Regions from separate parts of the Paenibacillus sp. JT22N1 genome, predicted to be linked through region 3. Evidence: riboswitches for the same ligand, from Rfam matches in the RefSeq annotation. Region 3 holds a riboswitch; each other region holds the start of a gene.
What was found. A riboswitch is a leader RNA that binds a small molecule or an ion and turns the genes downstream of it on or off. The one in region 3 is predicted to bind ZMP and ZTP.
Positions count from the first base shown of each region.

Region 1: it holds a riboswitch for ZMP and ZTP, as region 3 does, so the genes downstream of both, AC58UU_RS01545 (bifunctional 5,10-methylenetetrahydrofolate dehydrogenase/5,10-methenyltetrahydrofolate cyclohydrolase) here and AC58UU_RS03855 (DJ-1/PfpI family protein) in region 3, are expected to answer to the same signal.
Region 2: it holds a riboswitch for ZMP and ZTP, as region 3 does, so the genes downstream of both, AC58UU_RS32685 (DJ-1/PfpI family protein) here and AC58UU_RS03855 (DJ-1/PfpI family protein) in region 3, are expected to answer to the same signal.

Region 1 is NZ_JCAUAW010000001.1:336,955-340,161, reverse strand. It holds gene AC58UU_RS01550 (FAD-dependent oxidoreductase) at 1-1,048, shown strand, start outside; ZMP/ZTP riboswitch at 1,130-1,209, shown strand; gene AC58UU_RS01545 (bifunctional 5,10-methylenetetrahydrofolate dehydrogenase/5,10-methenyltetrahydrofolate cyclohydrolase) at 1,272-2,135, shown strand; gene AC58UU_RS01540 (hypothetical protein) at 2,262-2,441, shown strand; gene AC58UU_RS01535 (DUF2524 domain-containing protein) at 2,760-2,960, shown strand; gene AC58UU_RS01530 (hypothetical protein) at 3,002-3,207, opposite strand, start outside.
Region 2 is NZ_JCAUAW010000023.1:99,297-102,503, reverse strand. It holds gene AC58UU_RS32695 (MarR family winged helix-turn-helix transcriptional regulator) at 1-71, opposite strand, end outside; gene AC58UU_RS32690 (GNAT family N-acetyltransferase) at 237-707, opposite strand; gene AC58UU_RS32685 (DJ-1/PfpI family protein) at 785-1,384, opposite strand; ZMP/ZTP riboswitch at 1,444-1,522, opposite strand; gene AC58UU_RS32680 (hypothetical protein) at 2,770-2,913, opposite strand; gene AC58UU_RS32675 (SDR family NAD(P)-dependent oxidoreductase) at 2,997-3,207, opposite strand, start outside.
Region 3 is NZ_JCAUAW010000002.1:2,977-6,183, reverse strand. It holds gene AC58UU_RS03860 (hypothetical protein) at 1-136, shown strand, start outside; gene AC58UU_RS03855 (DJ-1/PfpI family protein) at 655-1,248, opposite strand; ZMP/ZTP riboswitch at 1,311-1,389, opposite strand; gene AC58UU_RS03850 (GlcG/HbpS family heme-binding protein) at 1,540-2,013, shown strand; gene AC58UU_RS03845 (sugar phosphate isomerase/epimerase family protein) at 2,075-2,905, opposite strand; gene kduD (2-dehydro-3-deoxy-D-gluconate 5-dehydrogenase KduD) at 2,906-3,207, opposite strand, start outside.

The sequences.
Region 1 (3,207 bases), on a different contig from region 3:
GGCAAAGGGCATCTCCCCTCGCGAGCTGCACAGCAGCCACTTGAGCGAGCTTCAACAGACGCTGCTTCGACAGGATGCAGCCGTCCTCGGTCTGAAGAACGCGGATGCGGCAGACCTCGTGCTCCGCGCTGAGATGACAGCCTCCAGCACCTTGACGCGACTTGCGCTCGAGCAATCTGCGTCGGTGCTGCCGCTGACCGCGCATGTGGCGCTTCTCGTGCCGGCAGATCCGTTCATTGACGGCATTGAGCTGCTGCTGGATGCTTCGGAAGCTACGGAGCTGACAGTAGAGCTCTGGAGCACTGGGAAGCCGCAGAACTACGTCCCACACACACAGGTGACGTCCATTCAAGTAGCTGTAGCCGAGGGTTCTCAGCAGTGGGTAAAGGCTGCCCTTTCATGGCATCCTGAAACCGCTCAGAATGCTTTTATCATTCTCAGAAGCAACCCGGCGCTTTCGGTCCATCTATCAGCCAGACCACAAACGGGTGTGCTTTCCTTCAAGCATGATGCTGCATCAAAAGATGCCGTAGATTTCGGTGATATGCATCATCATCAGCCGGTCATTGATTGGAGCGCGAAAGCATTCATTCGGAAGCCAATCTGCTTCCGTCTGCTCGCTCCCACATCTGCATTCGCAGTCGACAAAGCTGCCGATGGATATAAGCGTCCTTACGGAGGCCCTCATCTTTGGTCGTCGGCTGGCCTTGAGGTCTCGCAGCCAGAGTGGCTTGAAGCCAGTTGGCCGGAGGCTGTGCGGATTCGCAGCGTACATCTCACTTTCAATGATGACGTGAACGAAGATTTAATTAATTTACATCATCATCGGACGGAATTCGAGATCATTCCTGAACTGGTCAAAGACTATAAACTTCAGGCCTTCATCGGCGGTGATTGGACCACAGTAGCTGAGGGACTCGATAATCATACGCGCAAACATGTTCATCTTTTGCCAGAAGTTGTAACGACTGATCGACTTCGTGTGGTCGTTGAAGCGACGAACGGGACGGAACGGGCAGAGATTGTTGAAATCCGTTGTTATGGTTGATCGAAAGCAATCAACAGCACCAATAAATCATTTTTAAGAGTTGCATATTCCATAACCTGCCATTATGATTAGATCAATTAAAAGTTGATGTGTGACTGGCGAAGCATGGATACCCATGAGGAAGCACATTGATGTTACAGCCGTACGCCTGGGCAGAGGTAAGGGGGATTTATCCCCCTTACCTCTTTGTGTTTTTACAAACAAATGAAGGGTTGAGGGAAACATGAATTCAGAAAAATTAATTTTGGATGGTACACGCGTAGCAAAAAGCATTAAAGAGACATTAGTCGAAAGAATCAAACAACTGTCTGCAAGAGGTATCCCGCCATGTTTAGCTACGATACTTGTTGGCGATGACCCATCTTCCGAAACCTATGTACGTATGAAAAGCAGTGCATGCAAGCGGCTAGGCATTGATTCCAGACGAATCCACCTAAATAAATCAACTACGACAGAGGAACTTATTGCCGTTATCCAACAATTAAACGAGGATCCTCAGATCCATGGTATTTTATTGCAGCATCCGGTTCCACACCATATTGATGAAAGAGCTGCGTTTGAGGCCATTCAGATCGAAAAAGATGTGGATGGCGTTACCATGCTGGGCTTTGCTCAAAATGCTTTTGGAGTGGCCAGCTTTCCATCCTGTACCCCAGCCGCTATTCTAGCTATCCTCGATTATTATCAGATTCCTATTGAAGGCAAGCACGCGGTTATCGTTGGTCGGAGTCCTATTTTAGGTAAACCCGTATCGCTTATGCTGCTGAATAGAAACGCTACTGTCACCATTTGCCATTCTAAAACAAACAATCTCCCCTTAATTATTGGATTAGCTGATATTGTCGTTGCAGCCGTTGGTAAACCTGCATTTATTCAAGGAGCCTGGATTAAGGAAGGTGCTGTCGTTTTAGATGCTGGATACAATGCTGGATACAATGCTGGCAACATTGGCGATGTTGATTTCGATGCTTGTCACAAAAAGGCGAGCGCAATTACCCCTGTCCCTGCTGGAATTGGCCCAGTGACCATCGCTATGCTGCTCAAACACACCGTCCTTGCTGCCGAAAAAAGCAAATTTATAACCTGAGTTTCCGACATTCTTTTTTCTAAAATAGGTCTTAATGTCCCTTGCTTAACCTAACATGGTGTGTTATATTGAAAGTGCATCAAATCAAGGTTTCCACTTCAAAAAGTTGACATAGGAGTGATACAAATGGGCAACAATTCCGTGCAAATCCCGCAAGGTGAAGAATTGATTCGTGTGGAAATGACGGTTAAGGAAGCGCTTGCATTGACAGGCACTAAATTTAACCAAAACCACAAATTAGAGACAGATGCAATCAAGAAGGTTAAACAATCCTTAGAAGATAAATTGCTGACACCGAACCATTAATCCATACTCACTCACCGCACATAGCCCTGACGAACGATTTCAAATCGCTCGCGGGGCTTTTTTCATTAGATCACTCTTCCTTCAATGGACTCGGTTGAGGATTTCTCATTTTTATCGTATCAAATTCAGCCGAATGCTTATAATAATCACGCACCGCCCAAAATCCTACATTTTAAGGAGTGAACAACCATGTCAGAATCTCATACGCAGCAAGGACAATCCAGAAAAAATACAACAACACGTTCAACGGATCAGAAAAGCAATAAGAAACATAAGAAAGGTCAGAGTTAACGACATTTCACATCAGGAGGCCGATATATGCTCGATCAGTTAGAAAGCAATTATGACTGTGCGAATGCGGGCTCTGACCTGCATAGTTTAAAACAAGAGCTTGAACAATTCCAAGGGCAAACAGCCTCTTCCGACAAAGAACAAGAAGAGCATCGAAATCGACTTGAGAATCAAATTCGTTTTATTGAAAATAAGTGTTCTATCCCAAGCGAACATATCCCACAATGAAGAAAGTCCACGCCTTTGATAACGGGGCGTGGACTTTTGCATTAGTTGATCTTTCTTCTTGTCAAAATACATGGAACCCCTTTTCCAACAGCTCCCGGCTCCGACATTAGGGCCAAATATCGAAGTCCTCTTGTGCATGGCGTCTTACAAACTGCGCATGTGGACGATTCCACTATCCTCATCGTGTATTGCACTCTGGATGAAAGTGTTTTCTTCTTGGATGCCTTGCCCTTCCCTTTAGGTGGTG
Region 2 (3,207 bases), on a different contig from region 3:
AATACACTCTTGTAAGCTCGTGAAAGGACGATAAACAATTTCAATGTAGCTTGTAGATCCTGATCATTCATACAAATCCCTCTATAGTTCGAATTCGAAATTTATGAATCAATACTATCACGATTTGTTTTTTCGGTCAATAAACTCTTCCTTCTTCAATGCTCAACAATCAGAACGACTGAGCCAGTTTTGAACAATTAATTATCACATTTCAACATTACGTTAGCGGAATACTATTAGTCCCACTTTTTCACAAAAGTTACTCTATGATAATCAGATTTAAAGAAGTCCTTTTCAAAGTTTACTTGCTCATAACCGATACTCTGGTAGAAAATTAGCGTTTTTTCATTTCTGATATGACCCAAAGTGTGTAGAATCACCTGTTTCCCACCAATTAAATGGACCTGATTACATATGGTATCAAGTAGTAATTTTCCGATTCCCTTACGTTGACATTCTTTATGAACTGCTACCCCAACTATTTCATAAAAGCCTGTTTCGACATCAAAAATATATCCAGCATGGCCAAGAATAATATCGGAATGTGCCACGTAATACCCGCAGTTCTTATGATCCTTTATCTCCAAAAAATCAGACCACCTTTGCGGGTATTTATCAATGATGAATTCTGGGAATTGAAGAGGATGACTTGCCATAATATCATTAACTTGGCTTCGATCTTTATCTTCCAATAAACGTATAATCAAGCCTTCACCCCCTAAATTATATGAAGCTATTGAAAATAATTAACTTTCATTCGTGATTTGTAATTTTAACTATTCCATCACTCGTACGGCATGAAAACACTAGTCAATTTCCCTGAATGATAGTACGGGTAATCCATCATCTTTTTAGTCGTTTCCGTTACATCTGTACTCGTTAATGATTCAACAAGGTACAAACCTAAATCGATAGAAGCTGAAACACCTCCGCCGGTAAAAATATTCCCATCCCGTACAATTCGAGCCTTAACAACCTCTGTGCAATAAGGAGTCAATAATTCGTAAGCAGATGGGTTCGTTGTCGCCATTTTACCAGTTAAGAACCCTGCGGCACCTAAAAGCAAAGCACCCGTACAAACAGACACTTTGTATTCCACATCACGAGCACTTTGTATCCAAGAAACAAACTCTATATCGTATCTCAATTCTCTGGTAGACATACCTCCGGGTATAAATATCAAATCATATTTAGACAGATCTGGGCTAATATGCTTTATCTTTATTGTCATACCACGGTCGTCTGTAATTTCCTCGTGTTTTGCACAGAGATCCCAAGACACATCTTCTTTAGCATTTAGAATTTTTAGCCAAGATACCGCTTCATAAAAGCCGACAAAATCCAATGTTGTCATCTTGTCAAAAAGAATATAAGCTATTTTCATTCCATAACACCGTCCCTTTCATGAATGAAACAAAAAAAAAGCATCTGATCTTAGATCAAATACTTTGCCCAGGCGAACGGCGTTTGAAATATGTGCTTCCTCGTGGTACTCCACGTTTCGCCAGTTACACATACCAAATATTTACTTTATTATAGTCCGAAAAAACTAATATAATCAAGTTAATTATCACGTTAACCTGCCCTTTAGCTTAATGCTGGGGACTGCAAACCCCGCCTAATAAAGTTCGTTAATTATTTAGCATAATCATCTCCTGTTTGGTGACAAATAAGTTTTGAAGTGGTGTTTTCGGGCAAAAAACCTGAATTACAAATAAGTTTTGAAGTACTTCTTACAAACTATTGCTTACAGTCTCTTTCAACTATCGTTCTCCGTAATGACTTCTATTTCTTTCCCACTTATTTTTAAGTCGGTATCTTAAAAAATGTATTAATGTGAAGAGACCGAAAATAGTAACAGCTTCCACGAAATAGTGAGTCCAAACAAACTGATAATGAGCGATCACAAAGTTGTTGTTATGGTAATCAAAATCAGCGTATTGCACAAATCCATTAAGGTATAACCCGTAAACTACGTATCGTGACGGTTAGTGGTGGGATATCTGATCGGCTACAGCTGCTTGTTGGAAGGAATAGTGAAATGGGTATCGAAATGGGGTATTGACCTAATGCGGAACTATCCACTTGAACATATATTGTATATTACCAGTACACTCGTCTCTGTCAGCCTCTCATTTAAAACATCTCTCTCTTTATGAGAAGGTGTTTTTTAGTTTCCAACAACAGAAAAAAACGATCCGTGTTCGCGCATCTATTTCGCGATAGGAACCGTTTTTGTTTTTCTCGATATTAGTGTTGTATTAAAGAATTTTACCACACACAAGTTGCTGATAAGATGATTACCAAAAGAACAAAAAGAACCAAAACAGCTGCTGCGCTAGTACCTACTCCGCTCATATTTACTCATTCCCCTCAGTGAATTTTCATTACGATATAAACATATGCTCCCTACATAGTGATTGCTTGGACATAAGTCAGGCTGCTTGATGGAAGGAATAAAAAAACCGTTCCTCCTAAATAGAGAATATGGTTTTCTGTTATTCTATATTGTTGATTTCAACCAAAAGAAAAACCGCCTCATGATAAAGCGGTTAATTGAACTATCGTTTCCGTTAGTTCAACGACTTGTGGTACGGTTCACCGTATCATTGGATAGATTAACAAAAGTGAAGGGTAGTGCTTAGCTCAATGGTTTCACCATTTTAAGATTTAGTAAAATTAGTTCATGGAAGGCGTAACAGAAATAGCCCCCTGCATCTACGGCAAAAGGGCTATTCTAAGGGGGCATTTCATCTACGGCTCTTTTCCTTACTTATGATACGGTTCACCTTCATTAACGGCTGGAGCTGGCTTTCGTGTAGCCTCCGGCCCACCAGGTCGCGCAGGAAAGGCAGCTGTTCCGGGTAGCTGCGTACGTAGCGGACTAGGCGAAGCGCTCACCTTCGAATGCAAGATTCCTCCTCAAGTGTTCATTAATAAGATGGCTCAATTAACAATCTACATTTGGAGGATCTCGTCTTCAAACAGAACTATCATCAATCCGCTTCAGCCGAACGCTCATGCCATACGCTGAGCTCTTTCAGCTTATTGTTATACGATTCGCGAATCGTGTCTGCAGAATAAGATCCAACCGGCAGCCGGAGCGGCACATTACCGCTTTTAATGACGGAAATAATATATTGCACCGCTTTGGCCGGATCGCCGATCTTGACGTTCGAAAATCCTTTTTGAAAAGCTTCGTAATAC
Region 3 (3,207 bases):
GGCCACCATGCAAGCGGAAGGTAAACCCGCCCCGATTATCGATCTTAAGAATCCGATTAACCAGGTTCAACGTATGAATCGTGAGAATTGGGTCGAGAGACCCGTTCGTGTTAACCGTGAACAACCTAAAAAATAAGGCAGATAAGCCTATCCAGACACTTTATGAGTGTTGGGGGGGCTTATTTTTTTTTGGAGGTTTAGCCCTGTTAAGAAGTGGAGATTTGGATTGTTTTCTGGTATGAGTGATTTGGACAATATGAGAGTGGCTGTCCAAAAAGTTTTCGAAGATGTCTGAGAGATAGGCAGTACACGCAGAGTTTGCCGCCCTGTGACGCAATGATGAAAAGTATCGTTACAGCATTAAAACGAAGTTTGAGCTCCATTGCAACAATGTAAAATATCGTTCCATCAATCTTTTATGAGCCGTTATACTCCCAATCGCCCTCCTAACGATGTAAAACATCGATGCAGCAATCGCAATGCGACCTCAACTTGAATCTAACGATGAAATACATCATTGCAACAAATAGGCTGTGCAAAAAGTACATCAACCTTAATAAACGCACTCGCTCACTCGCTCACTCTCACGCTCACACACACACTTTTGCTCTCGTCCAAGGCAAGTGTAAGCCGTTTATCCTTATTAGTAGGTAGTTACTCCAAATTCACATTAAACAACCGTCCCGATTGATAGTACGGGTAATCCATCTTTTGTTGAACTTGTTGCACGAAATGAGAGTCAGTGAGCGATTCAATCACGAATAATCCTAAGTCAATGGAGGCAGAAACGCCGCCACCGGTAAAGAGATTCCCGTCTCTGACGATTCGTTTTTTTACAACTTCGGAACAGTACGGCGTCAATAAATCGTAGGCGGAAGGATTGGTGGTTGCCTTTTTTCCATGCAGGAATCCGGCTGCACCTAGTAACAACGCACCAGTACACACAGAAACCTTGTAAGTCACATTAGCTGAGGTTTGGAGCCAAGAGATGAAGGCAGCGTCGAATCTTAGGCTTCTCGTTGCAAATCCGCCAGGTACAAACAGGAGATCGTATCCTGATAGATCGGGATAGACATGTGTTACCTTAACGGTTAAGCCTCGGTCGTCCGTAATTTCCCCCTTATTGGAGCAGAAATCCCAAGAGACATTCTCTTTAGCTCCCAAAATGCCCATCCATGTGATAGCTTCATAAAAGCCGGTAAAATCTAACGCAGTTACCCCATCAAAAAGTACGAATGCCATTTTCATAAACAGCCACCTGACCTTTCTACTGTCATTGAAGCACAAAAAAGCACTTGATCAAGGATCAAATACTTTGCCCAGGCGTACGGCTGTTTGCAATGTGCTCCCTCATGGTTATCCATGTTTACGCCAGTCACACATCGGTTCAATTTCTATAATCTTACAATTGCTCGCACCGAAATTCAATATCTTTTTTCAAGTGATGACCATGACTTAAACCCTTAACGTCCCCATATGAATGGAAGAGGCGTTTGTTGCGCACTTCATAATGGCCGACAAGCAGGGAGGGAAAGACTTATGAAATCGGTTTTTAAGCTTGAAGTAGAGGAAGCGAGGGTCATGATCGCAGCAGGCATACAAGCGGCAATAGAAGCGAATGCAGCCGAAACGATATGTATCGTAGACGATGGCGGGTATCTAATTGCGTTAGAAAGAATGAATGGCGCTCGCAATACGAGCCCGGAAATTGCCATGGCTAAGGCGTTTACTGCTAGCGGTCACAGGCGATCAACACATTTGTTCAATCAGCCAGGTGGCCCTGCGACAATCCATGGTGAGGCATTTGGTATTCATGCGATGATGCCGGGCAAGTTTGCTATTTTCGTCGGGGGATTTCCGATTGTGGTGGGCGGCAGTGTCATTGGCGGAGTCGGCGTAAGTGGTGGGAATGGTGAGGATGACATAGCGGTGGGGGTTGCGGCGTTAAAGGCGCTGCAGTCTTATTTGGGTAACGCGTACGAAGTTATGACAGAACCAGATATAAAGAAATAGGCGTAATTCCAAATAGGAGGGCCCCACTCCCCCCAATGATAGAGAGAACGGGGCCAATTTATTAAGTCAAAAGGCTTCTCACGTATTGAACGGTTTCGTCAATCGTATCATCAGCAAGCTGTTCTAAGGAGATATCGATGCCTGGTTTTGCCCGGTACAGCTTTTCCAAAAACGATTTCGTTTGGAAAATACCCTTACCAGATCGTACCTCTTTCCGCTTGTCGTTCTGAATGACAACATCCTTAAGATGGGCGAGGACAATCCGGTCACCAAAAGCAGCAAATGCCTGATCAAGGAAAACATCTTGTGAATCTATTGCTGTTGGCGGGAGCAGGTTAATTGGATCAAACACAACCCCCAGATTGCTGGAAGGAATCTCATCCAGAATTCGAACCATTTTCTCACTGCTAGATAACGTGTGAGTGAAAACAGGTTCGAGTCCGATGAAGACACCCCAACGTTCCGCTTCTTCTGCTAATTCTTCAACTGTTTGCTTAAGGGTTGCCCAACCAATGGCCTCATAACGCTCGGAATCCTGCGAGAGGTAAGTCGTTAGTTCAGCCGTTTCCGTCGCAACGATAGAAGTACCAAAGTCTCTGGCGAAACGCAGATGCTCTTTGAACCGGTTGATTTCATGACGCCGCTGCTGCGGATCTGGATGAATCGGGTTGATATAACAGCCAAGTACGCCAATCCTGATACCAGAACGTTGGAATTGCTCACCAATGTGGTTGGCTAGAGCAGGGCTAAGCCTACCGAGGCTGGTGTCAATATCACTAATTGCTTTGCTGAGTGCCAGTTGAACGAAGTCAATGCCTCGTCCGCTTATCTTCTCTGTTAATTGCTTCAATGGAAGATGGCCGACGGTATGGGCTAACGTACCGATACCCATCTATCTAGCCATCCATCCGCCGTCCACGCACAGTACGTGTCCGTTCATATAATCCGACGCATGTGATGACAAGAAAACAACAGGACCTTTCAAATCCTCTGGTGAGCCCCAACGGCCTGCCGGGATTCGATCTGTAATGGATTGTGTGCGTTTCTCATCTTTGAGGATAGGTGCTGTATTATTAGTCGTCATGTAACCAGGAGCGATGGCATTGATCTGGATGCCTTTCCCAGCCCACTCGTTGGCTAATGCTTTGGTAACACCAGCAATAGCATGTTTACTTGCTGTATAACCAGGAACAT